One region of the Dorea sp. MB18-49 genome, then DNA from elsewhere that is predicted to be linked to it. Evidence: riboswitches for the same ligand, from Rfam matches in the RefSeq annotation. Region 1 holds a riboswitch; each other region holds the start of a gene.
What was found. A riboswitch is a leader RNA that binds a small molecule or an ion and turns the genes downstream of it on or off. The one in region 1 is predicted to bind glycine.
Positions count from the first base shown of each region.

Region 2: linked by a shared signal. The riboswitch ahead of NCY30_RS02120 (alanine/glycine:cation symporter family protein) and the one ahead of glyA (serine hydroxymethyltransferase) in region 1 are both predicted to bind glycine.
Region 3: linked by a shared signal. The riboswitch ahead of NCY30_RS02180 (GrdX family protein) and the one ahead of glyA (serine hydroxymethyltransferase) in region 1 are both predicted to bind glycine.

Region 1 is NZ_JAMOYX010000001.1:82,044-92,922, forward strand. Features, by position in the region: gene NCY30_RS00465 (ornithine cyclodeaminase family protein) at 1-644, shown strand, start outside; gene NCY30_RS00470 (RidA family protein) at 649-1,026, shown strand; gene NCY30_RS00475 (Mrp/NBP35 family ATP-binding protein) at 1,032-1,865, shown strand; glycine riboswitch at 2,151-2,224, shown strand; partial or broken gene glyA (serine hydroxymethyltransferase) at 2,326-2,787, shown strand; gene NCY30_RS15280 (hypothetical protein) at 2,788-2,946, shown strand; partial or broken gene NCY30_RS00485 (FAD-dependent oxidoreductase) at 2,924-3,460, shown strand; gene glgB (1,4-alpha-glucan branching protein GlgB) at 3,555-5,345, opposite strand; gene NCY30_RS00495 (TetR/AcrR family transcriptional regulator) at 5,527-6,084, shown strand; gene NCY30_RS00500 (helicase C-terminal domain-containing protein) at 6,081-8,447, shown strand; gene NCY30_RS00505 (LysR family transcriptional regulator) at 8,620-9,498, opposite strand; gene NCY30_RS00510 (TIGR01906 family membrane protein) at 9,644-10,309, shown strand; gene NCY30_RS00515 (phosphoribosylformylglycinamidine synthase) at 10,464-10,879, shown strand, end outside.
Region 2 is NZ_JAMOYX010000002.1:56,841-67,719, reverse strand. Features, by position in the region: gene nifJ (pyruvate:ferredoxin (flavodoxin) oxidoreductase) at 1-1,504, opposite strand, end outside; gene NCY30_RS02135 (ABC1 kinase family protein) at 1,691-3,271, opposite strand; gene NCY30_RS02130 (phasin family protein) at 3,286-3,699, opposite strand; gene NCY30_RS02125 (diacylglycerol kinase) at 3,721-4,098, opposite strand; gene NCY30_RS02120 (alanine/glycine:cation symporter family protein) at 4,348-5,805, opposite strand; glycine riboswitch at 5,807-5,911, opposite strand; gene NCY30_RS02115 (DUF3877 family protein) at 6,143-6,676, opposite strand; gene NCY30_RS02110 (dihydroorotase) at 6,824-8,089, shown strand; gene NCY30_RS02105 (TIGR03943 family putative permease subunit) at 8,706-9,647, opposite strand; gene NCY30_RS02100 (CobW family GTP-binding protein) at 9,722-10,816, opposite strand.
Region 3 is NZ_JAMOYX010000002.1:71,505-82,383, forward strand. Features, by position in the region: gene NCY30_RS02145 (Na+/H+ antiporter NhaC family protein) at 1-382, shown strand, start outside; gene NCY30_RS02150 (insulinase family protein) at 618-3,539, shown strand; gene era (GTPase Era) at 3,573-4,469, shown strand; gene NCY30_RS02160 (hypothetical protein) at 4,545-4,715, shown strand; gene recO (DNA repair protein RecO) at 4,687-5,406, shown strand; gene NCY30_RS02170 (glycine--tRNA ligase) at 5,481-6,881, shown strand; gene NCY30_RS02175 (alanine/glycine:cation symporter family protein) at 7,129-8,502, shown strand; glycine riboswitch at 8,713-8,825, shown strand; gene NCY30_RS02180 (GrdX family protein) at 8,970-9,350, shown strand; gene NCY30_RS02185 (glycine/sarcosine/betaine reductase component B subunit) at 9,423-10,703, shown strand; gene grdB (glycine reductase complex selenoprotein B) at 10,722-10,879, shown strand, end outside.

The DNA of each region.
Region 1 (10,879 bases):
TAACGGCATGGAGAACCGGAGCTGTCGGCGGTGTGGGGATCCGCCATCTGTCAAGAAAAGACTGTCGCACCGTAGGAATCATCGGAGCAGGAATGCAGGGATTCCATCAGGCTGTGTATGCATGTGCGGCAAGAGATATCCATACCGTATATGTGTTCAACCACAGTGACCGTGATTTGACAGATTATCTGGAAAGACTGAAAAAAGCTATTGATAAGGAAGACGTAAAGGTAGTACAATGTAAAGCAGTGGAAGAGCTTGTACGAAACAGTGATATCATCTGTACAACAACTCCTTCTACCACACCTGTTCTTCCGGATGATAAAGAACTTCTGAGAGGAAAATGCATCATTGCGATCGGCTCTTATATGCCGGAAATGAGGGAAATCCCGGATGCAGTACTGGATCTGGTGGACAATGTATACATTGAACTGCCATACGCATGTGAGGAAAGCGGAGATCTAAGCCAGCCTCTGGCAAGTGGAAAACTTACAAAAGACCGGGTAAAACTGATGCATGAATATCTCGTATCGGGGGAAAAAGAGATCAAAGAAGGTCAGACAACATATTTCAAATCGGTTGGAATGGGATTATTTGATGTGTGTATCGCACAGAAATTATATGAAGTAGCAAAGGAGAAATAACATTATGAAAATCGTAGCAACAGAAAAAGCACCAAAGGCACTTGGACCATACTCACAGGGATATGTACACAACGGAGTACTGTATACAGCAGGACAGATCGCAATCAATCCGGAAGTGAATGATGTAGAAGCAACTACAATTGAAGCACAGACAGAGCAGGTATGTAAGAACTTAGGAGAGGTCTTAAAAGAAGCTGGAACATCATTTGACAAGGTATTAAAGACAACATGCTTCCTTGCAGATATGAGTGACTTTGCAGCATTCAACGAAGTATATGGAAAATACTTTACATCAAAACCGGCAAGAAGCTGTGTTGCAGTAAAGACACTTCCAAAGGGAGTTCTGTGTGAAGTAGAACTTATTGCGGCTGTAGAGGAGTAAGATAAATGGCAGAAGAACAAAAAACAGGCTGCAGCCCGTCCGATTGTGCGGGCTGTTCCCATGCAGGTGAATGCGGAAGCAAACCGCAGAGTCTGATCAAACCGGAAAATAAAAAATCACACATCAACCATGTGATCGCAGTTGTCAGCGGAAAAGGCGGCGTTGGAAAATCTATGGTTACCGCATCGCTTGCAAGGCTGATGAGAGAACAGGGATTTTCTGTAGGTATCATGGACGCAGATATCACAGGTCCATCCATTCCGAAGATGTATGGAATCCATGAAAAAGCAAAAGGGGATGGAGAAAATATTTTCCCATGTGAGGCAAAGGATGGAACGAAGATTATGTCCATCAACCTTTTACTTCCGGAAGAAGATGATCCGGTTATCTGGAGAGGTCCGGTCATCTCAGGTGTTGTCACACAGTTCTGGACAGATGTTGCATGGGGAGAACTGGATTATCTCTTCGTAGACATGCCGCCGGGAACCGGTGATGTACCGCTTACCGTATTCCAGTCCCTTCCGGTAGAAGGCATCGTGATCGTAACTTCCCCGCAGGATCTGGTACGCATGATCGTAAAGAAAGCCTACAATATGGCAGGACAGATGGATATCCCGGTACTCGGAATCGTCGAGAACTACAGTTATCTGGTATGTCCGGACTGCGGACGTAAGATCTCCGTATTCGGCGAGAGCCACATCGACGAAGTGGCAGAAGAACTCGGCGTTCCGGTCATCGGTAAGATGCCGATCGATGCAAGTCTTGCAGAGGCAGTGGAGAATGAGAACTTTGCAGAAGTAAGCAATGATTATCTTGCGGAAGCAGTGAATAAGCTTTAAGAGATGGAGATAAGAAGATGGTATTTGGCAGAGTTGAAATGCTTTGACAGGTACCATCTTTTGTGATAAATAATTAACTTATGGATTTACTGTTGACTTAAAGGACATAACTTGTTGTGCTAATTGCATGGTTGATGGGTGGATTTGTGAGATACATATGTGCAAAGTGCATAAATGAAGTGAAACGTATTATTTTAATAAAATGCGTAGAAGGAAGCAAAGATATCATGCAGCATAGGAGCTGAAGGGGCATGCAGAAACTCTCAGGTAAAAGGGAACGAATTCGGACGACGCTCTGGAGAACAATAAGAATTGTACCGAAGAAGTAATCTTTCAGGTAAAAGGACAGAGGCAGACAAAAAACACTTTTGAAAAGAAAGTATTTTTTGCCTGCTTTTTTAGTGCTCAAAATAGGGAATGGGCGCGAAAAGCAGGCAGATTCCGAAGGAGGTAAAAACAAATGAACAGAATCGAAGATGTAACAAACTACATCACAGAATGTGACAAAGAAGTTGGGGAAGCACTTGCATTAGAGCTTGGCAGACAGAGAAGAAATCTGGAGCTGATTGCATCTGAAAATATTGTAAGCCCGGCAGTGATGCTGGCAATGGGAACCGTACCGACCAATAAGTATGCAGAAGGTTATCCGGGAAAGAGATATTACGGCGGATGCGAAGATGTAGACATTCTGGAGAATCTGGCAATTGAAAGAGCAAAAGAATTATTCGGATGTGAGCATGTATGTGTACAGCCGCATTCCGGAGCCAATGCCAATACTGCAGTGTATCAGGCACTTCTCGAACCAGGCGATACCGTTATGGGCCTGAACCTTGCACATGGCGGACACCTGACACATGGTTCACCGGTGAATTTATCCGGAATCTCGGCAATGGATATCGCAAAAGGTCTGCTGGACAATGGTATTCATCCGCCTACAATGTATTTCCCATTGATCGTGGATGAAGCACTGATGGTAGAGCCAACCGAGACCGAATCGAAAGAAACGCTGGATAATGCGATCGCAGTATTCCGTAAGTTATACGAACTGGCAGGAACAGATCCTGAAAAAGCGAGGCATTGATATCCATACTTCTGCGGCAGTACAGGGCGTAACAGTAGAAGGAGAGACCTGTACCTGTCACTATATAGAGAAAGAAAAGGAACAGGAAGTGACAGCAGAGTATGTGTTGTGTGCAGTGGGACGCTGTCCGAATACAGATGGACTGTTTGGAGAAAATGTAAAACCGGATATGGAACGCGGACGTGTGCTGATGAACGAAAACTTCGAATCCAGTATCCCGGGAGTCTATGCAATCGGTGATCTGATCTTTGGTGCACAGCTTGCACACGCGGCAAGCGCACAGGGAATGGTTGTAGCTGAAAAGCTTGCCGGAAAAGAACCATCCATAGATCTGAGTATCGTTCCAGGATGCGTTTATACAGATCCGGAGATTGCATCTGCCGGAATGACAGAAGACAAGGCGAAAGAAAAAGGAATTGCCGTAAAATGTGGTAAATTCATCATGAGCGCAAATGGTAAATCTATCATTACACAGGAAGAGCGCGGCTTCATCAAAGTCGTAGCCGAAGAAGAAGTAAATTGTTATTTAGTTCATCAGACCGGTTACGCGGACCGGAATAAAGGATTCCTAACTTTTATTCCGGTCCGGGCAGCCTTCGCTTAATGCATTAAACAGCAATCGAATAATACACCGCCGAATAAGCCGAAAGATCCAGCACAGCCTTCCCGTCCGTAACCTTCACTTTCTTCTTCGTATACTTCTTACATCCTCCAAAAGTTTCATCATCACTAGCCAGAATCACTTCCAGTTCTTTCGCATCTTCCACCGGAAGTTCATACCCTTTCTGATCCTCATCCGAGAAATTAAAGACAGCGGCAATACGTTCTTTGCCATCCGTTCTTTCAAAAGCGTAGATACAGCGTTCTTCCTGATGACAGTCCAGCCAATGGAAGCCGGCGTTTTCATAGTCTTTTGCGGAAAGAGCCGGAGTTGTCATATACAGATGATTCAGTTTCTGCATGAAGTGATGGAATGCATCGTGAATTGGATACTTCAGGATATCCCAGTCCTGTTCACGTTTTTCATCCCATTCACGGAGTTGTCCGATCTCATTCCCCATGAAGTTTAATTTCTTTCCAGGATGTGCATACATGTACATATAGAAGGCACGTGCCTGTGGGAATTTCTCTTCGTATTCTCCATGCATTTTCTGGGCGATGGTTGCCTTTCCGTGAACCACCTCGTCATGTGAAAGCGGAAGAAGGAAAACATCGTTATAATAGTACATCATGGAGAACGTAAGCTTGTGATAATCGCGGCTTCTGTATTCCGGTGCGGTGCGGAAGTAGTCAAGTGTATCGTTCATCCAGCCCATATCCCATTTGTAATCGAATCCAAGTCCGCCCTGATCAGCAGGTTTTGTTACGCCTTCGAAAGAAGTAGAATCTTCGGCAGAGAGCATAGCTGTCGGGTGCAGTGTTTTTAATCCGCGGTTCATTTCACGAATAAAGTCTACTGCATTATTGTTGACACCTCTTGCCGGTTCACCCTGCCAGTAAATGATACGGCTGATTGCATCCATACGGATTCCGTCCACATGATATACGCTTAACCAGTAGTTCGCAGCAGACTGCAGGAAGCTTCGGACCTCGCCTCTGGAATGCATGAAGTTGCAGCTTCCCCATTCGCTGACACCAACGTCCTGATGTGGATATTCATAAAGTGAAGTTCCGTCATAATCGGCCAGTGCATAATGATCAACGGCAAAATGTACCGGCACGAAATCCATGATCACACCGATGTCGTTCTTGTGGCAGGCATCAATGAATTTCATCAGTTCTTCGGCAGTTCCATAGCGTGATGTCGGGCTGAAGAATCCAGTATTCTGATATCCCCAGGATTCGTCACACGGGTGTTCGCTGAGCGGCATGATCTCGATATAGTTATAATCATTTTCCTTAAGATAAGGGATCAGGATGTCGATCATTTCTACATAAGTGTACCAGTCGTCTGCTTTTTCAGAAGGCTTCTTAAATGAGCCGAAATGCAGTTCGTAGATATTGAGTGGTTTGTCCTTGCATACTGAACGCTTCTGCATCCATTTGCTGTCTTTGAATTTGTAATGGGACAGGTCGCGGATGATAGACGCGAAGTTCGGACGGAGTTCCATGCCGAAGCCGTAAGGATCGCAGTGCTCTACGCAGTTTCCGTCCTGTCTGTAGATGCGGTACTTGTACATCATGCCCGGCTTTGCACCTTTGGCATAACATTCCCAGAAATTTCCGTCATAAGTTTTATTAAGTTCCCATTCCTGCCAGTCGTTAAATTCCCCAATGACTGTAATGCGTGATGCAGCAGGTGCAAAGGTACGGAATGTGGTTCCGTCTTTGTCCGGGTGTGCGCCGAGAAATTCATAGGCGTCGAATATTTTTCCTGTGTAAAATCCGTAAAAATCCATATTAACCTCCGTAAAAATGCAACGTAAATAATTAACTGCCGAAAAGATAATGGACAGTAGTTGCTTTTTTGATCTATAATCATATTATAAGAGAAATGCGAGAAGGTATCCACCGACAAAACCGACGAATGGGTGGATAACCGACGAATGGGAAAAAGTGTCGGGAAAGTGAGAAAATGAAATGGATCTTAGGATTGAGAAAACAGAGCGGGGAATCAAGAATGCATTTATCGAACTGCGTTCCAGAAAACCTCTGGAAAAGATAACAGTAAAAGAATTATGTGAAAGTGCAAGGATCAATAAGTCTACCTTTTATGCACATTATAAAGATATCTACGATCTGTCAGATGCGATGGAAGAAGAAGTGGTACAGTCGATTGCGAACAGTATTCAGCATCCGGAATATCTTCTGGAGCATCCGGCAGAATTCGCAAGGGAACTTCTGATGGCCTATATATCTCAGAATTCTCTGACGGCAATATTATTTTCCGGCAGTCAGGCAAATCATTTCGCGGACAGTATTGAGCGGAGTATCAAGCAGATGATTTTTGAAAAATATCCGGAGTTTGAAGAAGATACGGCGATGAACGTGATGTTGAGTTTTTGCATTCAGGGAAGCTACCATGCTTATCAGAAGAACCGGAGCGGAGATATCATGACGGTGATCGATGTGATCGCAGGGATGACGGGAGCGGTTCGACCGATGTATGAAGAACGATTGGGGGAGAGCAGATCATGAATCTGGAACAACCGTGTATCCGCATTTCGGTGCGGAATCTGGTGGAATTTATATTGAGACATGGAGACATTGACAACCGGACCGGCGGGGCAGATAAGGAGGCTATGCAGCAGGGCGGCCGGATACACCGGAAAATCCAGAGACAGCAGGGGGCAGAGTACCGTGCAGAGGTCTCGTTAAAGTATCAGATAGCGTGCGATGGATTTATCCTGAGTGTAGAAGGAAGAGCGGACGGGATCATAGAACTTCCGAAGCGTGTGGTGATCGACGAGATCAAAGGAGTATTTAAGGATTTGAAACGTCTGAAAGAACCGCAGCTTTTACATCTGGCTCAGGCAAAATGCTATGCCTATATCTATGCAGAACAGAAAAATCTGGAAGAAATCGGAGTACAGATGACGTATTGTAATTTAGATACCGAAGAAATCCGGAGATTCCAGGAGGTATATACCCGGGCAGAACTTAAGAAATGGTTCGAAGAACTTGTATCAGAATATGAAAAATGGGCAAGATACCAGATGGAATGGAGAGCCAAGAGAAATGCTTCAATCAAAACAGTGGAATTCCCATTCGAATATAGAGACGGACAGAAGAAACTGGTTGCGTCGGTATACAGGACAATTTTGAGAAAAAAGAAATTATTTATTCAGGCACCGACCGGAGTCGGCAAGACAATGGCGGCCGTATTTCCGGCGGTGAAAGCAGTCGGGGAAGAACTGGGAGAAAAGATCTTTTATCTGACGGCGAAGACAATCACCAGAACGGTGGCAAGTCAGGCATTCGAGATCCTGAGGAAGCAGGATCTGAAGATGAAAGTCATCACATTGACGGCAAAAGAAAAGATCTGTTTCTGTGAGGAAACTATCTGTAATCCGGATGCATGTCCATATGCCAAAGGACATTTTGACCGTGTAAATGCTGCTGTTTATGAACTGCTCACATCGACAGATGAGATGAGCCGGGAAGTACTGGAAGAACAGGCAAGGAAATGGAATGTGTGTCCGTTTGAAATGGCACTGGATGTATCGCAGTGGGTAGATGCGGTTATATGTGATTATAATTACGTCTTTGATCCGAATGCACATCTGAAACGCTTTTTCGGAGACGGCGTCAAAGGAGAATATCTGTTTCTGATCGATGAGGCACACAATCTGGTCGAACGTGGGAGAACCATGTACAGCACCAGTATTTGCAAGGAAGATTTTCTGAAAATCAAAAAGCTGGTAAAATACGGAGAACCGAAACTTGTCTCGGCGTTGGAGAACTGCAATAAGCAGCTTCTGGAGTTAAAAAGAGAATGTGACGGCTGCCAGATACTGAATAGTGTGTCACATGTGTATATTAAGCTATTGTCTTTGATGACAAAGCTGGAAGAGTTTATAGAAGACTGTAAAGATGAAGTAATACGGAAAGGGGTACTGGAGTTTTACTTTGGTATCCGTAATTTCATATATATTCATGACCGGCTGGATGAAAATTATCTGATTTATTCAGAACTAAGTGAAGAAGGAAAGTTTTACCTGCATCTGTTCTGTGTCAATCCGGCGGGATGCCTGCAGGAATATATGGGAAAAGGAAATAGTACGATATTATTTTCGGCAACATTTCTTCCAATCAATTATTATAAGAAACTGTTATCTGCGGCAAAGGATGATTATGCGATCTATGCAGAATCTCCATTTGAACAAAGCAAAAGATTACTGCTTCTGGGAAATGATGTCAGCACGAAGTATACCAGACGCGGACCGGAGATGTACCGTAAGTATGCAGAATATATGATGCGTGTGATAAAAGGAAGAACAGGAAATTATCTTGCCTTTTTCCCGTCTTACCGATTTCTGGAAGAAGTGTGGGAAACATTCATGGAACTGCCGCAGGAACAGATTGAAGTTGCAGTACAGTCCCAATATATGACGGAGCAGGAACGGGAAGAATTCCTGAAAAAATTCGAACAGGAAAGAGCACACAGCCTGATCGGCTTCTGTGTGATGGGTGGTATTTTTTCAGAAGGAATTGATCTGACGGAAGATAAACTGATCGGGGCAATGATCATCGGGACAGGACTTCCGCAGGTGTGTCTGGAACGGGAACTTTTAAAGTATTATTTTGACCGGAAGAATCTGAATGGATTCGATTATGCTTATTTGTATCCGGGCATGAATAAGGTGCTACAGTCGGCAGGACGAGTCATCCGGACTGATCAGGACAGAGGGGTGATTGCACTTTTGGATGAACGTTTTATGGACCAGCGGTGCCAGGAGGTGTTTCCGAGGGAGTGGAATGATTTCCAGATCTGTAACAGTGAAAATATCGAAGAAAAGATAGCAGGGTTCTGGAAGGAAGAACAGATGGATAAGAGGTAAGCAGAATCAGAAAAATATTATTTATAGAAAAATATATTATAGAACAATATGATAGAAAAAAATACCATGAGGGACATATGCCACATGGTATTTTATACGAAAGTAAATAAAAGTAGCTGCCACCGGTAGTTCTCCAGGGATACTTTGGCAGGAAAAAGAGTTTGTAAACATATTAAAAATAAGATAAAAACTCCTGTGCGGCTTTGGATACCGGAACCTTCTCGTTATGCGCAATGACAAGTTCGCGTTCCGGAAGCGATTCCTTCGTCTCAACAATGAACAGAGAATCCGAATCGGCTGTCTGGGAAAGACAGAAATCCGGAATAAATGCGATTCCAAGTCCGATGCGGGCAAGGTCGATCAGAAGGTCATTACTGCTGAGTTCGATCTCCGGAACCAGATCCAGCTGATTCTGAAGAAACAGGTTGTGCAGATATTCACTGGTTGTACTCTTTCTGTCCAGCATAAGGATCGGGTAGTCCAGAAGTTCTTTGAAAGAAACCTTCTTTCCTTTTAATTCTTTAAATGCTTCATTGGCAATGAACACATCCTGGAAATCTTTGATCTTTTTCACATTCGGAACATTTCCGAGATAGGAATTCGGTGAATTGACAACGATCAGATCCACCTGCCCGGTCTCCAGGAGTTCTACGCAGCGGATCGATGTCGCATTCGTAACCTTGATATGCGCTCCCGGAAATTCCCGGTGGAAGCGTTCCAGATAAGGCACCAGGAAATAACGGCAGATCGTATCACTGGCTCCGATGTGAAGCTGTCCTCCGCGTGCGCCGACATCGAGAAGCTGGCTTTCCCCACGCTTGATCAGGCTGATCGCCGGTTCGATATGGCGCAGAAGAATCTCTCCTTCGGTAGTAAGACGTACTTTCTTGGTGCTTCGGATGAATAAGGTCTGATCCAGCTTTTTCTCCAATGCCTTGATCGACTGGCTGACAGCCGACTGCGAGATAAACAACTGCTTGGAAGCTTCCGAAAAGCTTAAGGTGGAAGCTACATAGTAAAATACTTTATATAACTCATAGTTAATATCCATGATAAGTCCTCCTAATGAATCTTAACTGTATTATAAGTGAAATGAAAGAAAATTACAACCGTATTTACAATAGAAGTGTTATAATAATGAAGAACAGGAGGAAAAAAACTTGAAGAAATTAACAACGCTCATATCGGTTGTGGCCATGATGTGTGCAGTGATCGCAGCACTTGCATTCAGTATCTGGGCGGCAGTATATGGAGACAGTCATTATGGATTTTACAAAAAAGAATACCAGAAATATGAAGTGACAGAAGATCTGGATATGAACATCGACCATGTCATGTACGTGACAGAACATATGATGAACTATCTGATCGGAAAAGAAGAGAAGCTGTCAGTTGTAACAACGGTGGAAGGAAAAGAGCAGGATTTCTTCAATGAAAGAGACCGGCTGCATATGCGAGATGTCAGGAATCTATTCCTGGGAGGTATTAAGGTCGGGGGAGTTTGCCTGATTGTAGCTGCAGCCATACTGATGATGTTTAAAAAGCGGGAAAAAGACTGGAAGAGACTTTTTTGCAGGGCATATTCGATTGCACTTGGTGTATGGCTGGTCATAGGTGTACTGCTTGGCATTGCTTTCAGTATAGATTTTACGACGTGTTTTACGATTTTTCATAAACTGTTTTTTACCAATAATCTATGGATATTCAATCCGGAGACTGATTATATGATCCGGATGCTGCCGGAAGGATTCTTTTCTGATATGGTGATCCGTATCAGTGAGGTATTTGGAGCGGTGCTGGTAGTGATATGGATCGTATTGTTCGTTATTAAAAAATATTATAAAAAGCCAGAGGAATCGTAAATCTGTAAAAATGGATTGATGGGAATGAAAATGATAAAGGATTAATAAGTACAGATTATAAAAGTGTTTAGATATATTAATTGTATTAAATAATGATTGTTGTGTTATACTAACAATAGAAAATGTGTAAAAATTCATTTATGGAGGATTACTTATGAGCAATGTAAAAAGAGTGTACGTGGAGAAAAAATCAGGATTTGATGTACAGGCCAAGGAGCTTAAGACTGAGATCCGCAGCTATCTTGGAATCAAAGACGTGGACAGTGTTCGTGTACTGATTCGCTACGATGTGGAAAATGTATCCGATGAGACATTTGAGAAAGCATGTAATGGCATCTTTTCTGAACCACCTGTAGATACATTATATAAAGAAGAATTTCCGGCAGAAGAAGGAAGCAGAATCTTTTCTGTAGAATTTCTTCCGGGACAGTTTGACCAGAGAGCGGATTCCGCTGTTCAGTGTATTCAGTTCATCAAAGAAGACGAGCAGCCGGTCATCCGTACCGCGACAACTTATGTGATCCATGGAGGAGAAGGCAGCTTATCAGATGAAGAATTTGAAGCAATCAA
Region 2 (10,879 bases), on a different contig from region 1:
CAACTAATTCCTGAACCATGTTGTATTTGTTTACATAAGATGGGTTGTGACATGCTACAAAGTTAGCCTTGTGAATCAGGTAAGTAGATTTGATTGGCTTCTTACCGAAACGCAGGTGAGACATTGTAACACCACCAGACTTCTTAGAGTCATAGTCGAAGTAAGCCTGTGCATACATGTCAGTATTGTCACCGATGATCTTGATAGAGTTCTTGTTAGCTCCTACAGTACCGTCAGCTCCAAGTCCCCAGAACTTACAGTTGATTGTTCCTTCTGGTGTTGTAACCAGTGGTGCACCAACTTCAAGTGAAAGATTTGTAACATCATCGTTGATACCGATTGTGAATCTTTCTTTGTCTGCGTTGTTGAATACTGCAACGATCTGTGCAGGTGTTGTATCTTTAGATCCTAATCCGTAACGTCCGCCGTTAACCGGTACTGCGTCGAACTTAGATCCCTTTAATGCAGAAACAACATCCAGGTATAATGGCTCTCCCTGAGCTCCTGGTTCTTTTGTTCTGTCAAGTACATTGATGTATTTTACTGTGTCAGGAATTGCATCAATTAATGCCTGTGCACAGAATGGTCTGTAAAGACGAACCTTAACAACACCAACTTTTTCCCCAGCTGCTGTTAAGTAGTCGATTGTCTCTTCGATTGTGTCACATACAGAACCCATAGCGATGATAACTTTCTCTGCATCTGCTGCTCCGTAGTAGTTGAAGAGTTTGTAGTCCGTTCCGATCTTCTCGTTAACTTTATCCATGTACTCCTGTACGATAGCCGGCATAGCGTCGTAGTATGGGTTACATGCTTCTCTTGCCTGGAAGAAGATATCCGGGTTCTGAGCTGAACCTCTCTGGCATGGGTGATTTGGATTCAGTGCATGATTTCTGAATGCATCGATTGCGTCCATATCTACCAGATCTTTCAGATCTTCATAATCCCATGTCTCAATCTTCTGAATCTCGTGTGATGTACGGAATCCATCGAAGAAGTTGATGAATGGAAGTTTTCCTTTTAATGCTGCACAGTGTGCAACTGGTGTTAAGTCCATAACTTCCTGTACGCTGGATTCGCAAAGCATTGCTGCACCAGTCTGACGACAGGCGTAAACATCAGAGTGATCTCCGAAGATATTCAGTGCGTGGCTTGCAAGCGCACGAGCGGATACGTTAAATACTCCAGGAAGCTGTTCTCCTGCTACTTTATATAAGTTAGGAATCATTAACAGAAGTCCCTGTGATGCTGTAAATGTTGTTGTCAGAGCACCAGCAGAAAGAGATCCGTGTACTGCTCCTGCAGCACCAGCTTCTGACTGCATCTCTGTTACCTGAACAGTCTGTCCAAATATGTTCTTTCTTCCTTCTGTAGCCCATTCATCTACATGTTCCGGCATAACTGATGATGGTGTAATAGGGTAAATTGCTGCAACTTCTGTATATGCATATGAAGCATGAGCTGCGGCCTGGTTACCATCCATGGTCTTCATTTTTCTTGCCATTTTCGTTGTTCCTCCTTGATAATAGTACAAATCATATATTGACGTGTATGGTTTTATTATATCTCCTGTCTATGGAAAAGTCTAGTTATTCTCTTGGTTATTTTGTTCATTTTTAGGTACAAATGCGGATTCTTGTAGCATTTTGTCGGGCATATTTGCCCATAAAACTGAGAATAAATCCCAAATTCATTTGGAAAGAATATGCTTAATAAGCACATACATCACAATCGCAAATGCAAATAAATACCCAATCGCACCAATTGCCGGGATTCCGCAGATCTTCGGGCTCATATTGGTAGTGCAGATAATGCTTGAACTGATCAGCAATGCCATCACCCACAATCCCATTACCACATTCCGCACCAGACGCCTCAGTAACTGTGCCAGATCGTTGGATGCATGCAGATCCAGGTTAACTCTTGTCTGACCTTTCATCAGACCATGTAGTGCATCCGCCGCAAGTCCCGGGACTTCTACTGCTTTATGCATCGAACGGTAAAGATTCTTTCCTGCATGTTTTAATTCTTTTTTCCAATCCAGATCTTTCCACATACTCTCTGAAATATGTCTGGATGCGATCTCGATCATATTGATCTGTGGAGCAATGTCTGCAAGCACGCCTTCCATGTTAGTCAATCCTCTTGCCAGCATCGTCAGACCATGCGGCATACGGATCTTATTTTCCTTCATCACTTCCATAAGATCCATCATCACTTCTGCAACATCGATCTCTCCCATATCTAAGGACCCATACTTCGACATCAGTTCACTGATATCTTCATACAATACGCTCTGATCTGGTTTCTCTTTAAATTCACCCAGTGCCATGACTGCTTCCTGGATCATGCCGATATCATTTTCTGCAATGCCGCGGATTGCTTTTCCGATCAGTTCTTTATCCCGTTCGGTCAGTCTTCCCATCATTCCCATATCGATCCATACAATCTTGCCATCCTGGATCTTTACATTTCCCGGGTGGGGATCTGCATGGAAGAAACCGTCTTCCATCACCTGTTTGATATAATTATCGATCAGCTTGATCCCTATCTCTTCCAGATCGTATCCGCCTGCCAGAAGTTTCTCTTTATCATCGATTGCAGGCCCTTCGATGTATTCCATGACCAGCACATGCATGGTTGTATATTCCTGATATAGTTTCGGTGTTCTTACATATACGACATCCGCATTCCGTCTGGCAAACTCTTCCATATTCGATGCTTCGGTGAGAAAATTCATCTCTTCCCGTGTCACATTCCAAAGTTCATCCAGTACCTGGTCGAAGTCAGCCATTCCTTTCAGACTGATCGGCGGCATCAGCTTTACTGCCTTCCGAAGGAGTCCGATATCTCTTGCCATAATTTCATAAATACCTGTTCGCTGAACCTTGATAACAACCTGTTCACCGCTGAGCAGTTCTGCTCTGTGGACCTGTGCAATGGATGCTGATCCCAGTGGTGTATCGGAAATAAATGCAAATATTTCATTCCACGGACAACCATATGCCTGTTCGATCACTTCTTTTACTTCCGGAAATTCCATCGGAGTTACTTCTGAACGCAGACACATCAGTTCATCACAATATCTTTTCGGTAAAATGTCTGAATGCAGTGACATAATCTGACCGATTTTAATATAAGTAGGCCCCAGATCCTCCAGTATCATCCGGAGTTTCTGAGGCGTAATTCCCCTGGTGATTCCATATTTATGAAGTACGGATGTAATCTCCTTTAACCTGGTACGGTATTCTTTGGATTCTCCCTTACTCATGAACCTGTTCCTCTTTAAATATCTTCGTTCTCAGCTGTCTCTTCTTCCGCTGCTTTCTCTGCCGCATCTTCGCATACGGATTCGTCTGTCACATCTTCTACCGTCTCTGCTGCTTCAAATTCTTCCTGTTTTTTCTCCATCTCATCAATTCTCTGTTTCAACAATGCCATCTGTTTCGGAGTCATCTTATCCAAAAGCTCATCCAGTTCTTCCGGTGAAGATGTTTTTACTTTTACATTCACTTTTTCTTTTACTGTCGACTTGATGTTATGCTTAAGTTCTTCATTCAGTGCTTTGCCCTGTTCAACAGTCAGCTCACCCTTTTTCACCATCTCATCCAGAAGTTCTTTTGATTTCTCTCCTGTGACTGCAACTGCTCCGATTCCTGCAAGTAATACTTTCTTTAATCCGCTTCCTAATTTTTCCATAGGTCGTTCTCCTTTCGATGTCTATATAGACAGGCTTTCCAAAAGCTTTGGAATAAATATGATCATCCCTGCAATTGCTGCCATGATTGCCGCGATCAATACTGCTCCGGCCGCCGCATCTTTGGCAAGCTTTGCAAGCGGCTTTCTCTCTTCCGTGACCAGATCAACCACTGCTTCTACCGCCGTATTCACCATTTCCAATGCCATGACAAGACCAAACAATGTCAGGCAGATACACCACTCTACCGGTGTAATATGAAATACGAATCCTGCGATCACCACACAAACCATTGCCACACAATGAATCTTCATATTCCGTTCCTTCGTTACCACTGCAAATATTCCGGCAAATGCATAACCGAAGCTTTTATACAATGGATCTTTCTTTTGTTTCTTCATTTTTGCACCTGTCCTTTGTTTTCTTACATTTTAACACATTTTGCACAAATTTACACAAACATTGTATGTATTTTGTTTTATTTTAGAAATAATACGGACTTTTAAAGAAAAGTATGACCTTTTATAAATTCTGCATCCAGCATATTTTTTCTATCAAAATAAGAGGACAAAAATAAATACAGGGATTCTGCTTCTTATACCAAAATCCCTGTATTTTATCACCATATGCTCTACAGAACTTATATTCTATTATGCATTCTCTGCATTCATTCCTTTGAGAATTCTCTGATTCTTCTCTTCCACATTCAGCTTTTCCGTAAATGCTTTCGTTTCTTTTACTATGACTTTGCTGAGCGCAAGCAAGGCTATCAGATTCGGGATTGCCATCAATGCATTGAAGATATCTGCGATATTCCATACTGCCGCAACCGTCATATATGGTCCGATGAATACACATATAATATAAAGCCATCTATACGCTCTTACAGCTTTCATATTCTTATTAAACAGATATTCCAGGCATCGTTCTCCGTAATAATCCCATCCAAGAATCGTTGTAAATGCAAAGAATACCAGACAAATCATCAATGCAAAGGATGCCACAACCGGCGGGAACGGAAGTCCCTTCTGGAAGGCCGCTGTCGTAATTTCCACACCTTCCAGTCCCGTATTCCATGTTCCTGTTATGACAATAGAAAGTCCTGTCATCGTACAGATTACGATCGTATCAATAAATGTACCGGTCATTGACACCAGTCCCTGTCTTGCAGGTTCTTTGGTCTGTGCTGCAGCCGCTGCGATCGGTGCGCTTCCAAGTCCGGATTCATTCGAGAAGATTCCTCTGGCAATACCTTTCTGCATTGCTACGATCATACTTCCCATTGCACCACCGGCCAGTGCGCTTCCGGTAAATGCTGATTTTACAATTGTTACAATAGCTGCCGGAATTGCGGTAATATTTGTCACCATGATAATGACTGCCAATACTACATACAGAACCGCCATGAACGGAACGACGATCTCAGATACTTTTGCAATTCTCTTGATTCCACCTAATACAACCATTCCGACACATACCGTCAGTACCAGACAGGATATTACAGTTGCCCATGAATAATCATTTCCAAATAATGCTACTGTATGTGCCATGTTCGGATCAAAAAAGTTACGGACTGCAGATGAGATACCATTCACCTGTGTAAATGTACCGATTCCGAATAATCCAACCCCTGCTCCAAAGAATGCAAATATCTTTGCAAGCCATCTGAACTTTACACCCATTCCATTCTCAATATAATAGAATGGTCCGCCAAGTACATGCCCGTCTTCATCGATCGTACGGTATTTTACTGCCAGAAGACCTTCTGAATACTTTGTTGCCATTCCTAAAAATGCTGTCAGGATCATCCAGAATAACGCTCCTGGTCCACCTGCAGAAATTGCAGTTGCCACACCGACGATATTACCGGTACCGATTGTTGCCGATAATGCGGTACAAAGAGCTCCAAAGCTAGTTACTTCTCCGTGTCCATCTTCTTCATTTTTCACCATGAATTTTAACGCTTTCCCAAGATACCTTACCTGAAGAAGGCCCAAGCGCACAGTCAGAAAAATTCCTGTGACCAGAATTAAGATGATTAACGGAAGTCCCCATACGACTCCGTCAAACCATGTGATAAAAGTGTCAATACGTCCCAAAATTTCCATAATTCATTCCTCCATCCTTTTGCCTGAGAGATTTGCAGATCTGTTTTCTGCTTACACCTTCGGCGCTTTTCATTTCATTACGAAAAGACTCTCCTGAGTTTTTTATGATAACGTAATCGCATTGCAGCAAATTCGTCAAAGCAATTGTCATTATTTTGAGAATAAGTCCTCACCCAAATCGCTTTAGCACGTCTTTGCTTTAGCACGATGTAGTATAGCTTATCATGAATCTTTACATATAGCAAGATATTTTATAATTAAAAATGCAGGCAGCATTTATAAGTTATAATTATAATTCCTGTCTGCATCTGTATTTTTATTCTTTTCCGACTGCCTTTCAGAATCCGAAATCTGCATAATCTTCCGGCAAAAAACGGTGATAGATCACATGACACCCTTCGTCCTTAAAGCAGTAATAGTATTCGTCCTCATTTTCTTCCGGAAATCTTACCCAAAAGTCAAATTCTCCGTTGTGCATATCTCCCACCCTGATATCTTTTGCCTCTTTCTGAAATATCGCAAGGATATCTTCTTTTTTGATTCCGTGATTCATCATCAGCTCCACCAGCTTTTTGATGAATTCATTTTCTGCCGTATGTTCATGTACATAGACACTTCCCTGTTCCGGAATATGCAGGCAGAATCTGTCTTTTTTGTGCGTTACACAGATATCTCCGAGTTTTTTCTTTACTTCTTCCGGGAACTGTTCCAGACGTGTCTGCATCTCATCCACATCGTCATCCGCCTCAAAGAAATGATTGAGGGAAATCAATGGATAATACAAACGGATCTCTTCTTTCCGAAATCCAAGTTTTGCCTGTTCTTCTTTTATAATATCGATCAAATTTTTTTCCAAACGTTTAAATCCCATTTCTGTTCTACGTGCTCCTTTTATTTCTCATATATTCAGCTTTCCTGTTCCATGTCTCTTAATTGACAAGCCCATTTCCAATACATTATACTACATTTATAATATTTACTGTATTTTAACATCAGATTTTTAAGGAGGAAATTTATCATGATCATCAAACATGGACTTGTGGTTGATCCTGCATCTGGTCTGTCCGAGCATATGGATATACTGGTGAAGAACGGAAAAATTGCAAGAATCGCACCTGAAATTTCAGAAGATTCCGAGGAGATTCTAGAAGCCGGAGGACTCGTTGTCGGACCGGGACTCATCGATACACATGTACATTTCCGTGATCCGGGATTTACATATAAAGAAGATATCCATACAGGAGCAAAGGCATCTGCAAAAGGCGGGTTTACTACTGTAATCTGTATGGCGAATACATCCCCTACGGTCGACAATACAGACACCCTAAAAGATAATCTTGCACGTGCTTCCAAAGAAGATATCCGTATCTTCCAGGCTGCTGCAATCTCCCGTTCATTAAAGGGCCGGGACGAAGTAGACATGCTTGCATTAAAAGAAGCCGGGGCATGCGGATTTACCGATGACGGCATCCCTCTTCTGAATGCTGAGTTCTGCTATCAGGCGATGAAAAATGCCGCAAAGTTAAACGTTCCGATCAGTCTTCACGAAGAAGACCCGGCTTTTATCCGCAACAATGGAATCAATCATGGCAAAGTATCCGATGCACTCGGCATCTACGGTTCTCCATCCATTGCCGAAGAAGCACTGGTGGCAAGAGACTGTCTTCTGGCGCTCCGTTCCGGTGCAGATGTTGTAATCCAGCATATCAGTTCCGGTGTATCGATTGATCTGATCCGTACATACAAAAAACTGGGAGCAAAATTACACGCTGAGGCAACACCGCACCACTTCTCCTTAACAGAAGACGCTGTTTTGGAACATGGCACGCTGGCAAAGATGAATCCGCCGCTTCGTACGGAAAATGACCGCCAGCAGATTATTGCAGGACTCGCTGATGGAACTATTGACCTGATTGCTACGGATCATGCCCCACACAGCACAGAAGAAAAATCCAAACCGATCACAGAAGCCCCAAGCGGCATTATCGGTCTCGAGACCTCCCTTGCACTCGGTATCACCAACCTTGTAAAGCCCGGATATCTGACCATGATACAACTTCTGGAAAAAATGACAGTGAACCCGGCAAAGCTATACCATCTGCCTTACGGAACAATTCAGGAAGGTGCAGATGCAGACTTTGTTATATTTGACCCTGATGAAACATGGATCCCGAAAGAATATGCTTCCAAATCATCAAACTCACCATTTACCGGAGAGGAACTTACCGGTAAGGTGAAATATACGATCTGCGGAGGAAACATCGTATATTCTGATATAAAATAAGCTTGGGATTTAATTTATTAACTGGAGAAACGGCCTCTCAGTCCTTGAAGGAAACAATAGATAAGGCTTCTTGTTCAGGTTCCATACCATAAGAACCACTAAGAGAGTCAGAATCACCTAAAAGCAAAGGAACTACGCTCAAACTCGGCGTTCGCCTCAAACACGTTCGCTTCGTTCCTTTAACGGTGCTTCTGACTCTCTAACTGTTTCTAACGGCATTCCACATTCACAATAATCCTTATCTATTGTTTCCTTCAAGTCGTGACTGGCAGCGAATGTTAATAAATAAAATGCCCGGAAGTGTAACCCGGTGAAGGCCACTACGGTTACGCACTTGCCATTTCATTCTTAAGGTATTCGACACACACGGAATAAAAAGTAGAAAGCCGTTCCAGTGAATGTGAAGAAGGTGTTGGAAATAGTTAAGCGTCAAAATTATGCGTTGGGTTTTCGAAATTTGCCTGTTTGAGCCGAATGGCGAGTTGCAAATTTCGGAAGCCCGTTTTTAGCATAATTTTGACGCTTTAGTATTTCCCGCCGACGGAACCTGAACAGGAACGGCTTCCTACTTTTTATGCAGGTCCGGGTCGTCGTGCCTTTCTGAATTAAATCCCAATTACCCTAAATACACAACCTTATCTTCCGGCTCTGCGGCTGGTTCCATATCGATCAGGTACAGTACCGGCTGTTTATTTCCAAAGGAACTTACTGCCTCGTACTCGAACCTTGCACGGATCTGCATCCAGGATTTTGCTTTTACATCGATCTTCTTTTCTGCTTTGCATGGATATCCGTAATAACGTACATCTTCCGCGCAGCATGTCATGATCTCTCTGACCGGAACGAACATATTGTCCGGCATTCCCTTCGGGCGGAAGATCTGTCCTTTGAAGTCGATTTCTTTATGCAGATATAATTCCGGATGATCATATGCATCCACATACCACACACCAAAATCAACATCATCCAGTACGATCTTGTCTCCTTTTACATCATATGGGAGATCTTCTTCGGATGGCTCGATGATCTTGCCTTGCATATCTTCAAAGATCAGCTGTGCCATCGGATTCTGTACCTTCAGTGCACGTCTGAATCCGGATCTGTTAACACCATCTGCACATCTGTTAACAACGATCAGCTCAGACTCTGTGAGCTGTTCCATCAGCATATTTCTCATATTCATCAGATACATATCCAGTGTTGTACCATTTACGGTAGAGTATACTCCCTGAAGTTCAAAACTTCTCGGATATCTGATTGAAAGCAGATCCTCCAGCTTCCACATTCCATTGTACTCGATGATAATCTGTGCCGGATGATAGTTTCTTTCACAGTTTTTGAAAAATACAGTGTTCAACTGGTCAAATTCTTCGATTTTCAGAACTGCCATATTTTTTTCTTTTAAATATTCTTCCGGATACTCTTCTTCTCCTTCTTCACAGAGAAGTAACAGTGTAAGTCCCGGTTCAATCCATTCCTGTTCCATCAGGGTATCCTTGATCATGGTTGTCTTACCACTGTCTAAGAATCCCGTAACGATAAACATAGGTGTTGCCATACTCGCACCTCTTTCTTTTATGGTTATATTGTGATTTTTGGCTCCATAATAATATGGAGCCAATTATTAGTATCCTATACGTGGAATAATTTCAGAAGGTCGTCCTCTTTCAGGTCTGTTCCGATTACACAGATACGTCCTGTGTAGTCCGGCTGTCCTTCTCTTACTTCGTACTCTTCCGGTACTAAGTCGAACTGTTTCCATGATCCGTCTGTCATCTGGATAATACCTTTGGAACGAAGAATTGTTCCGTAAGATGTTGTCTCTGACAGTGCCTTCAGCAGATAATCCAGTTCTTCTTCGGTATATTTATGAACAGTCTCTTTGCCCCAGCTTGTAAACACATCATCTGCATGATGATGGTGGTGATGATCGTGATCGTGTCCACAGCAGCAATCGTGATCATGGTCATGATGATCGTGGTCATGATGATCGTGATCGCAGTGATCATGATCGTGGTCATGGTGATCATGGTCACAATGGTCGTGATCATGATGGTCATGGTGATCGTGGTCACAATGGTCGTGATCATGATCGTGATCTTCATGATCTTCAAACAGGCTCTCAATCTCAGCACCCTTTGTCAGTGCATGACTGATTGCCTCTTTGCCAAGCTCATCCCATGGTGTAGAGATGATCGTTGCTTCTGCATTTTCTTCACGAAGTGTGTGTACGCATTCTTCTACTTTTTCATCTGTCATCATCTGTGTACGGCTTACTACGATTGTTGACGCATGCTCTACCTGATCTTTGAAGAATTCTCCAAAGTTCTTCATGTACATTTTTGCCTTTTTACCATCTACAACTGTGATTCTTCCGTCAATTTCAATGTCCGCATCTTTTTCTACAGCTTCAATTGCTCTTGCTACGTCAGATAATTTTCCAACTCCTGATGGCTCAATGATTACACGGTCCGGATGATACTCATCTAATACTTTTACCAGAGCTTTGCTGAAGTCACCTACCAGTGTACAGCAGATGCATCCTGAGTTCATCTCTGTAATCTCGATTCCTGCATCTTTTAAGAATCCGCCATCGATACCGATCTCGCCAAATTCATTCTCGATCAGCACAAGTTTCTCTCCTGCCCATACATCACTGAGCAGCTTTTTGATAAATGTAGTTTTTCCTGCTCCGAGGAATCCTGAAATAATATCTACTTTTGTCATGTTTATTGCCTCTTTTCTATCTATTTTCAAAATTAATAAAAGTCCCGACACATATATTATCAC
Region 3 (10,879 bases), on a different contig from region 1:
AGGATGCTTCCTTGCATTTGCAACTGGAACATCATGGGGAACATTCGGAATCCTGATTCCGATCGTAGTAGCGGTATTCCAGGGAACGAACGAGACTATGATGATCATCTCTATCTCAGCTTGTATGGCGGGAGCTGTATGTGGAGATCATTGTTCGCCTATTTCGGATACAACGATCATGGCATCCGCGGGAGCGCAGTGTAATCATGTCAACCATGTAACGACACAGTTACCGTATGCGGCAACCGTTGCAGTTGTTTCCTGCATTACTTATGTAATTGCCGGATTTGTTCAGAATGCATTGATCTGTCTTCCAATCGGTATGGTACTTCTGGTAGCAGCTTTACTGCTCATGAAGAAGAGAACAGAAAGCCATTCATAAATGATTTGTTAAAAAATTAAAATTAGCAGAGACTTCAAAGACTCTTTGCCTTGCATAAAAGTATGTGGCGCAAAAGTTGCTTTGGAGTCTTTTTTTGATAGGTGCAGAATAATAAGAAAGGTGTTATAATATCTTGCATGAGTGGCAATTATTCCAGTAGATATATTGCGGGGCAGAAGAATCTTCTGCTTTGGGAAAATGGAAGATTGCAGACGAAAGGAGAACATAGAAATTCATGAGTGTAAAAGACTTAAGTGCTTACGAATTAGTAAAGGAAGAAGATTTAAAAGGGATCAAATCCCACGGAATGCTGTTAAAGCATAAGAAGAGCGGGGCAAGGATCTTACTGATAGAAAATGATGATGACAACAAGGTATTCAATATCGGATTCCGTACACCGCCGTCAGACAGTACCGGAGTACCACATATCATGGAACATTCCGTACTGTGTGGATCTAAGAATTTCCCGGCGAAGGATCCGTTCGTAGAACTGGTAAAGGGTTCACTGAATACATTTTTAAATGCAATGACTTATCCGGATAAGACGGTTTACCCGGTAGCAAGCTGTAATGATAAGGATTTCCAGAATCTGATGCATGTATATATGGATGCGGTATTCTATCCGAATATTTATCAGCATGAAGAGATCTTCCGTCAGGAAGGCTGGAGCTACAAGATGGATTCTCTGGAAGATGATCTGGCTTACAACGGTGTTGTATATAATGAGATGAAGGGAGCATTCTCTTCACCGGAAGGTGTGCTGGACAGAGTGGTATTGAATACACTGTTCCCGGATACCTCATATGCGAACGAATCTGGCGGGGATCCGGAAGTGATTCCGGAACTTACGTATGAGCAGTTCCTGGATTTCCACAGAAGATATTATCATCCGTCAAACAGTTACATTTACCTGTATGGAAATATGGACATGGAAGAAAAATTAAACTGGCTGGATCAGGAATATCTGAGCAAATTCGACTATGCGCCGGTAGATTCCAAGATCCGCTATCAGGAACCATTTGATAAAGTGATCGAAAAAGAGATGCCATATTCCATAGCAAGCGATGAATCAGAAGAGGATAATACTTACATTTCTTACAATAAAGTCATTGGAACAAGCCTGGATGAGAAGCTGTATCTGGCATTTGAAGTATTGGATTATGCATTGTTATCTGCACCGGGAGCACCGCTTAAGAGAGCACTTACGGATGCCGGGATCGGAAAAGACATTATGGGATCGTATGACAACGGAATTTATCAGCCGATCTTTTCTGTCATTGCGAAGAATGCGAATGTAGAACAGAAAGAAGCATTTGTGAAAGTAATCGAGGATACATTAAAAGATATTGTTGAAAATGGAATGGATAAGAAAGCTCTCGAAGCCGGAATCAATTATAATGAGTTCCGTTACAGAGAGGCGGATTTCGGAGGTTATCCGAAGGGACTGATGTACGGACTGCAGATTATGGACAGCTGGTTATACGATGACGAAAAACCATTTATCCATATCGAAGCGCTGGATACATTCGAGTTCTTAAAGGCACAGGTCGGAACAGGATATTATGAAGAACTGATCCGCAAATATCTGTTAGAGAATACGCACGGTGCGATTGTGCTGATCAAGCCGGAAAAAGGACGTACTGCAAGAATGGACAAAGAACTTCAGGAGAAGTTGCAGGCATACAAAGAAAGTCTTACAGAAGAAGAAAGAAAAGAACTGGTAGAGCGTTCCAATGCATTAGAGGCATATCAGTCAGCACCGGATGCAGTAGAAGATCTTGAGAAGATCCCGGTTCTTTCAAGAGAAGATATTTCAAAAGAGATTGAGCCAATCATCAATGAAGAAAAAAGAATCGCAGATGTACCGGTAGTATACCATGAGATTGAGACAAATGGCATCGGATACGTGGATGTGTTATTCGATATGTCAGGTGTGGAAGAAGCAGATCTTCCGTATGTCGGAATCCTGCAGGGAGTACTTGGAGTCATTGATACCGAGAATTATAAGTACGGAGAACTCTTTAATGAGATCAACGTGCATACCGGCGGTATCGGAACATCACTGGAACTGTATACAGACATTTCCAAAGTGCCGGAAAAAGAATTCAAAGCAACATTTGAAATCAAAGGAAAGGCATTATATCAGAAACTGCCAGTCGTATTCCGGATGATGAAGGAGATCCTGACACGTTCGAAACTGGGAGATACCAAGAGAATCAGAGAGATTCTTGCGATGCAGAAGTCAAGACTTCTTATGAAATTCCAGTCATCCGGACATACAACAGCAGTGCTTCGTGCGATGTCTTATGCATCTCCGTCATCTAAGTTAAAAGACATGACAAGCGGTATCGAGTTCTATGATAAGATCGCTTATATCGAGGAACATTTTGAAGAAGAAAAAGACGTATTGGTACAGAAGCTTCAGATGCTGGCCCATAAGCTGTTCCGTGCAGACAATATGATGATCAGTTACACGGCTGCAAAAGAGGGCCTGAACGGCATGGAAGAGCTGGTAGAAGGTCTGAAGAAAGCAATGTTCGAAGATCCGGTGGAAGATACCAGATGCGTACTGCACTGTGAGATGAAGAATGAAGGATTCAAGACTGCTTCCAAAGTTCAGTATGTGGCAAGAGTCGGCAACTTTATTGATAACGGGGCAGATTATACGGGTGCATTGCAGATCTTAAAGGTGATCTTAAGCTATGATTACCTGTGGCAGAATATCCGTGTCAAAGGCGGCGCTTATGGCTGCATGAGCGGATTCAGCCGTACCGGAGAGGGCTATTTTGTATCTTACCGTGATCCGAACCTGGAAAGAACGATGGAAGTTTACGAAGGCATTGCCGATTATCTGAGAAACTTTACCGTCAGCGATCGTGATATGAATAAATATATTATCGGAACTATGAGTAATATTGACCAGCCGATGACACCGTCTGCAAAAGGAGACCGTTCGTTCAATCTGTACATGAATAAAGTCAGTGCAGAGACAATCAAGAAAGAGCGTCTGCAGATCCTTGAGGCAGGACAGGAAGATATCCGGAAACTGGCGGATGTCGTAGAGGCAGTGATGAAAGCCGGACAGGTCTGCGTGATCGGAAGCGAAGAGAAGATAGAAGAAGCAAAAGATATGTTTAAAAATGTGACGACATTTTAGTTGTCTTCAACGGATAAAAGAACAGGAGAAAATATGAAAAAGGATTATAAATCAGGATTCGTAACATTGATCGGTCGTCCAAACGTTGGAAAATCAACTCTGATGAACCAGCTGATCGGACAGAAGATCGCGATTACATCGAATAAACCACAGACGACACGTAACCGTATCCAGACCGTACTTACAACAGATGACGGTCAGATTGTGTTCGTGGATACACCGGGAATCCATAAAGCAAAGAACAAGCTTGGGGAGTATATGGTCAATGTGGCAGAACGTACATTGAATGAAGTTGACGTGGTGCTCTGGCTGGTAGAGCCGACAACATTTATCGGAGCAGGTGAACAGCATATCATCAGCCAGCTTAAAAAGGTAAAGACACCGGTCGTTCTGGTCATCAATAAGATCGACAGCGTGAAGAAGGAAGAGATTCTTCCTTCAATCGCTGCGTACAAAGATGTCTATGACTTTGCAGAAATCGTTCCGGTATCTGCGAGAAACGGTGACAATACCGATGAGCTTGTAAAAGTGATCATGAAATACCTTCCGTACGGACCACAGTTCTATGATGAAGATACCATTACAGATCAGCCGGAGCGTCAGATTGTGGCCGAACTGATCCGTGAAAAAGCACTGCACTGCTTGCAGGAAGAGATTCCGCACGGTATCGCAGTTGCCATCGACAGTATGAAAGTCAGAAATAAAGTGATGCACATCGATGCAACAATTATCTGTGAGCGCGATTCACACAAGGGGATAATTATTGGTAAAAAAGGAAGTATGTTGAAAAAGATCGGAAGTACTGCACGTTATGAGATCGAGAAAATGCTGGATCAGCAGGTCAATCTCAAGCTCTGGGTCAAAGTAAAGAAAGACTGGAGAGACAGTGAATTCCTGATGAAAAATTTTGGATACCGCGAGGACGAATAAAAAGCAGTATCCATGGGAGAACCTAATCTTGGAGCATTAGAAAAAATATGCCCTGGCAAAGGATGAGGTGATCATATGGAAGAGTACTGGGACAGATTCGTCACAACGGGAAAGATAGAAGATTATCTGTATTATAAGGGAATGCGTATCTGTGAGGAGACGATGAACAGATACAAAGAAGGAGATACAATTGGTAAATCAGATTACACTGACTGGCATGATACTGACAGCAGCACCGATAGGTGAATATGACAGACGAGTGGTAATACTGACCAGGGAAAGAGGGAAGATCTCGGCATTCGCACGCGGTGCAAGAAGACCGAACAGCGCACTGATGGGAGTGACGAGCCCTTTTTCTTTTGGAGAGTTTACTGTGTATGAGGGGCGGACATCCTACACACTGGTGTCGGCCTCTATTTCCAATTATTTCCAGGAACTGCGTACAGATGTAGAAGGTGCGTATTATGGATTCTATTTTATGGATCTGGCGGGATATTATGCAAGAGAGGCGAATGATGAGACAGAGATGCTGAAACTTCTGTATCAGACGCTGCGAGCGTTGACGAATGTCCATATTCCGAATGAACTGATACGATGCATCTATGAGTTGAAGACAATTACCGTGAACGGGGAAGGACCGCAGGTGATGGAATGTATTATGTGCGGGGACAGAGAGCGGGAAAAAGTGTTCAGTATACGGCGGGGTGGTGTGATATGCACGCAGTGTGCCGGACATATTTCCGATGGAATCCGGCTGCTTCCGTCGACATTATATACACTGCAGTACATCGTGTGTTCTCCGGTTGAGAAACTATATACTTTCGTGGTAAAAGAAGATGTGCTGAAAGAACTGAAGAAACTTACAAAAGCATATCTGGATGAATATCTGGGAAAACGCTTCAAATCATTGGAGATATTGGAAACAATTGTGCGATAAGGCTTGAAAACAAAGAAGTCAGACGCTATAATTAATTACAATTATGAATATTTTTAGAAGGTGAGGATAAAAAAATGGCAGAAAAGACTATGGATAAGATCGTTTCATTGGCGAAAGCAAGAGGATTTGTATATCCGGGATCTGAGATCTATGGCGGGCTTGCAAATACATGGGATTATGGTAATCTCGGAGTAGAATTGAAAAACAATGTAAAAAAAGCATGGTGGAAGAAATTCATTCAGGAATCTCCGTTCAATGTAGGTGTGGACTGTGCGATCCTTATGAATCCACAGACATGGATCGCAAGTGGACATCTCGGAGGATTCAGTGATCCTCTGATGGATTGTAAACAGTGTCACGAACGTTTCCGTGCGGATAAAGTCATCGAAGATTATTGTGCAGAGAATAACATTGAACTGGATGGTGCGGTAGATGCATGGACACAGGAGCAGATGAAGAACTTTATCGATGAGAATCAGATCCCATGTCCGACATGTGGAAAGCATGACTTTACAGATATCCGTCAGTTCAACCTGATGTTCAAGACATTCCAGGGAGTAACAGAGGATGCGAAGAATACGGTATATCTCCGTCCGGAGACTGCACAGGGAATCTTCGTAAACTTCAAGAATGTACAGCGTACATCCAGAAAGAAACTGCCATTTGGTATCGGACAGATCGGTAAATCATTCCGTAACGAGATCACACCTGGTAACTTTACATTCCGTACCAGAGAGTTCGAACAGATGGAACTGGAATTCTTCTGCAAACCGGACACAGACCTTGAATGGTTTGATTATTGGAAGAAGTTCTGTCTGAACTGGCTGTCTGCATTAGGACTGAAAGATGATGAAGTACGTTACCGTGATCATGATAAAGAAGAGCTTTCTTTCTACAGTAAAGCAACAACAGACGTTGAGTTCTTATTCCCATTCGGATGGGGAGAACTGTGGGGAATCGCTGACCGTACAGATTACGACTTAACACAGCATCAGAATGTATCCGGACAGGATCTGACATACTTTGATGATGAGACAAAGGAAAAATACATCCCATACGTTATCGAGCCGTCACTCGGTGCAGACCGTATGGTACTTGCATTCCTTTGCAGTGCTTATGATGAAGAAGAGATCGGAACAGAGGAGAAGCCTGATACACGTACGGTTCTTCACTTCCATCCGGCACTGGCACCGGTTAAGATCGGTGTGCTTCCGCTTTCTAAGAAGCTGAATGAAGGCGCAGAGAAAGTATTTGCACAGTTAAGCAAGAAATACAACTGCGAATATGATGACCGTGGAAATATCGGAAAACGTTACCGTCGTCAGGACGAGATCGGAACACCATTCTGTGTAACATACGATTTCGATTCTGAAGAAGACGGAGCAGTAACTGTCCGTGACAGAGATACCATGGAACAGGAAAGAATCAAGATTGAAGATCTGGATGCTTACTTTGAGAAGAAATTCGAGTGGTAAGAATCAGAAAATTGAAGCATAAGAGATAAAACAAGAGACCGTGGAATCGGCTATGTATGCCAAAGTGCATGCATGGCGGTTTCACGGTCTTTTTTTATATATGCAGGTATGTAGAAATTGATTTGTGCATAATGTACAAAAAAATAAAAAATAAAATAAAATATTGATTTAAAATAAATGAAAGAGTATATTTATAGAAAAGACTTAATTCATTATTCGTAAAATCTATAAGTAAGGAGGAAAGACTTTGGATAAACTGAATAATATCGTATTACTGATTCAGCATTATCTGGCAGATTATATTTTGATCATTCTGCTGTTAGGAGGAGGTGTTATATTTACGATCCGGCTCGGATTTATCCAGATACGTGGATTTAAGGCCGGGTGGAAAAGAACGTTTGGCGGACTGTTTTCGAAAAAAGGAACGGCGGGAAAAGACGGTATGTCATCATTTCAGGCACTTGCAACGGCTATTGCAGCACAGGTAGGAACGGGGAATATTGCAGGAGCGGCAACAGCATTGGCAATAGGCGGACCGGGAGCGATTTTCTGGATGTGGATTGCGGCATTTCTTGGAATGGCGACCATTTTCGGAGAAGCTATTATGGCTCAGAAATATAAGCATGTAGGAAAAGACGGGCATGTAACAGGCGGACCGGTTTATTATATCCAGGCGGCTTTCAAAGGTACTTTTGGAAAAATCCTGGCAGCTGTCTTTTCTGTTCTGATTATTTTTGCACTGGGATTTATGGGAAATGCGGTACAGTCCAACTCGATAGCGTCAGCATTTCATACTGCATTTGGTATACCACAGATAGTGGTGGGGATCATTATAGCGGCTATCGCATTGTTTGTATTTGTCGGAGGAATTTCCAGAATTGCAAAAGTTACAGAGACGATTGTTCCAATCATGGCATGTTTTTATATTATCGGATCACTGATTGTAATCTTTGCAAACTTTAAAGAAATCCCATATGCATTTTATTCTATCGTTGTAGGTGCTTTTAAACCGTCTGCAGTCAGTGGCGGAGCAGTGGGAGCAACGGTAAAGCTTGCACTCACAAAAGGTGTGGCAAGAGGACTGTTCTCGAATGAAGCAGGTATGGGATCGACGCCTCACGCACATGCGGTAGCGAAAGTAGAACATCCGGTAGAGCAGGGATTTGTAGCAATGATCGGTGTATTCATTGATACCTTTGTAATTCTGAATCTGACGGCACTGGTGATTATTACAACACAGTCGATTCCGACAGGGCTTACAGGTACAGCACTCAGCCAGTATGCATTTTCGAGTGTATTCGGAAAATTCGGTAATGTATTTATTGCAATCTGTATGTTCTTTTTCGCATTTTCGACGATTATTGGCTGGTATTTCTTTGGGCAGGCCAATGTGAAATATTTATTTGGAAAAAAGGCAGTAAAGCCGTATGCGGTTCTGGTTTCGCTCTGTGTATTGTTAGGTTCACTTGCACAGGTTGATCTGGTATGGAATATGGCAGACTGTTTCAATTCATTGATGGTAATTCCTAATATTCTTGCATTGTTCTTCCTGAGCAGCCAGATGAAAGAATTGCATGACGATTACTATCATAATTTCTTAAAAAATAAAAAAGTAAAATAAAGAAAAAAGACTTTGTGAATAATGAATAAGTGAAAACGAAAAACGGAGGGAAAATAGAAAAATATACAAAAAGCAGATTACATAATTGTTCAAAACAACTAAAAAAAGATAAAAAAAGATAAAGTATTGCAATATAAGTAACAATGATGTAATATAGAGGAAGAAAATAAATGATATAAAAATTTTCTATAACTGAAAAGAAGAGTGGGATGATATTTCTCAAGAGAGAGCTGCCAGGGCAGCCGCCGAAGAGGCAAACCGGTATCGAAAAAAATGGAGAAAAACCGGACGAAACTTTCAGGCAAAAGGACGGAGAAAGGGACTACATTCTGAATCTTGTACTGTAAGGGGAATTAGATTTAACAGGACGAAAGACAGAAAAGGACGTTTGAACGCAGTAACTGGCGTGGAACGTCCTTTTTATTTTCTAAGGCTGGTTGAAATAACATAAGAGAGGATGGACATGAATGAGTAAGTATATGGTGATCACAAATAATCCGCTTGTACGATCCAGGCTGGATGATACACATGAGGTAATCTATCTGGAACTCTCTTATGAAGAACTTCTGAAGGTAGTAAGGGACAGAATTTACGAAGGTCACAGATTATTGACACATCCATTATCAGGAAGTGTAAAACCAAAGGAAACACCGTACAAATCTGTGCTGATATCTGAGAGAAAGGAGAAGGTGGATGGGGAATCTGTCAGATTGATTGAAAATGCGATTCTGGTATGTCAGAAATTTCAAGATAAAAGTAAGTATTACAAAGAAGAAGTTTATAAGGATTTTCAATTGGTTGACTGGACTTTATTAGAGAGCGGACTGGCGTCTGCGGATGTCTGGTAGAAGACAGTGATAAAAGAGGTTGTAAAACGGGTAGCGTTTTATAAAAGAAGATGAAAAAAGGAGGAAAAGATCGTGAGATTAGAAATGGGGAATATTTACATTAAGGATATCCAGTTTGCGGATACATCAAAGATTGAAGATGGAATCCTGTATGTAGATAAAGGAGCTGTAAAAGCGGTAGCATTGGAAGATGAGCATATCAAAACAGTCACTTTTGATATTGCGAAACCAGGAGAATCAGTAAGAATCACACCGGTAAAAGATGTGATCGAACCAAGAGTAAAAGTTGAGGGAAAAGGCGGGGTATTCCCGGGAATTATTTCAAAAGTTGATACCGTTGGTTCTGGAAAGACATATGCATTAAAAGGAATGGCTGTTGTAACAGCAGGAAGAATCGTCGGTTTCCAGGAAGGTATCATTGACATGACCGGACCGGGAGCTGATTACACACCATTTTCCAAGACATTGAATCTGGTTATGGTATGTGAACCTGTAGAAGGTATCAAGCAGCATGAATATGAAAAAGCAGTCCGGTTTGCCGGATTCCGGGTAGCAGCTTACATTGGGGAATTAGCGCGTGAGCTTACACCAGATGAGACAAAAGTGTATGAGACATGCGGTATCAAAGAAGGAATCACACAGTATCCGGATCTTCCGAGAGTTGCATATGTCCAGATGCTTCAAAGCCAGGGACTCTTACATGACACTTATGTATACGGAGTGGATGCAAAGAAGACACTTCCTACAATCTTAAGTCCTACAGAGATCATGGACGGAGCAATCGTCTCCGGTAACTGTGTATCTGCATGTGATAAGAATCCTACATATGTACATGAGAATAATCCGGTTGTTCATGATCTGTTTGAAGAACATGGAAAGACACTGAACTTTGTATGTCAGATCATTACAAATGAAAATGTATACCTTGCAGATAAAGAAAGATCTTCTGACTGGACAGCAAAACTGTGTAAGATGTTAGATCTGGATGGCGTTATCGTATCACAGGAAGGATTTGGTAATCCGGATACAGACCTTATTATGAACTGTAAGAAGGTCGAAGCAGAAGGCATCAAGACTGTAATTATTACAGATGAGTATGCCGGACGTGATGGAAAATCACAGTCTCTTGCGGACGCAGATGTGGCAGCAGATGCGGTTGTAACAGGTGGTAATGCAAATGAAGTTGTTATCCTGCCAAAACTTGATAAAGTAATTGGAACTTTGGATTATGTGACAAAGATTGCCGGAGCAAGTGAAGAGACACTGCGTGAGGACGGATCTCTGGAAGTAGAACTTCAGGTAATCACAGGTGCAACAAATGAGACAGGTTTCAATAAACTGAGTGCAAGATAGAAGAGGGAGGATAAGAATATGTCTAAGATAAAAGTAGTTCATTATATCAACCAGTTCTTTGCACAGATTGGTGGAGAGGAAAAAGCAGACTATCCTGCAGAAATTCGTGTTGGGGAAGTTGTAGGACCTGGTCTGGCACTGACACAGAATTTTAAAGATGAAGCAGAGATTATTGC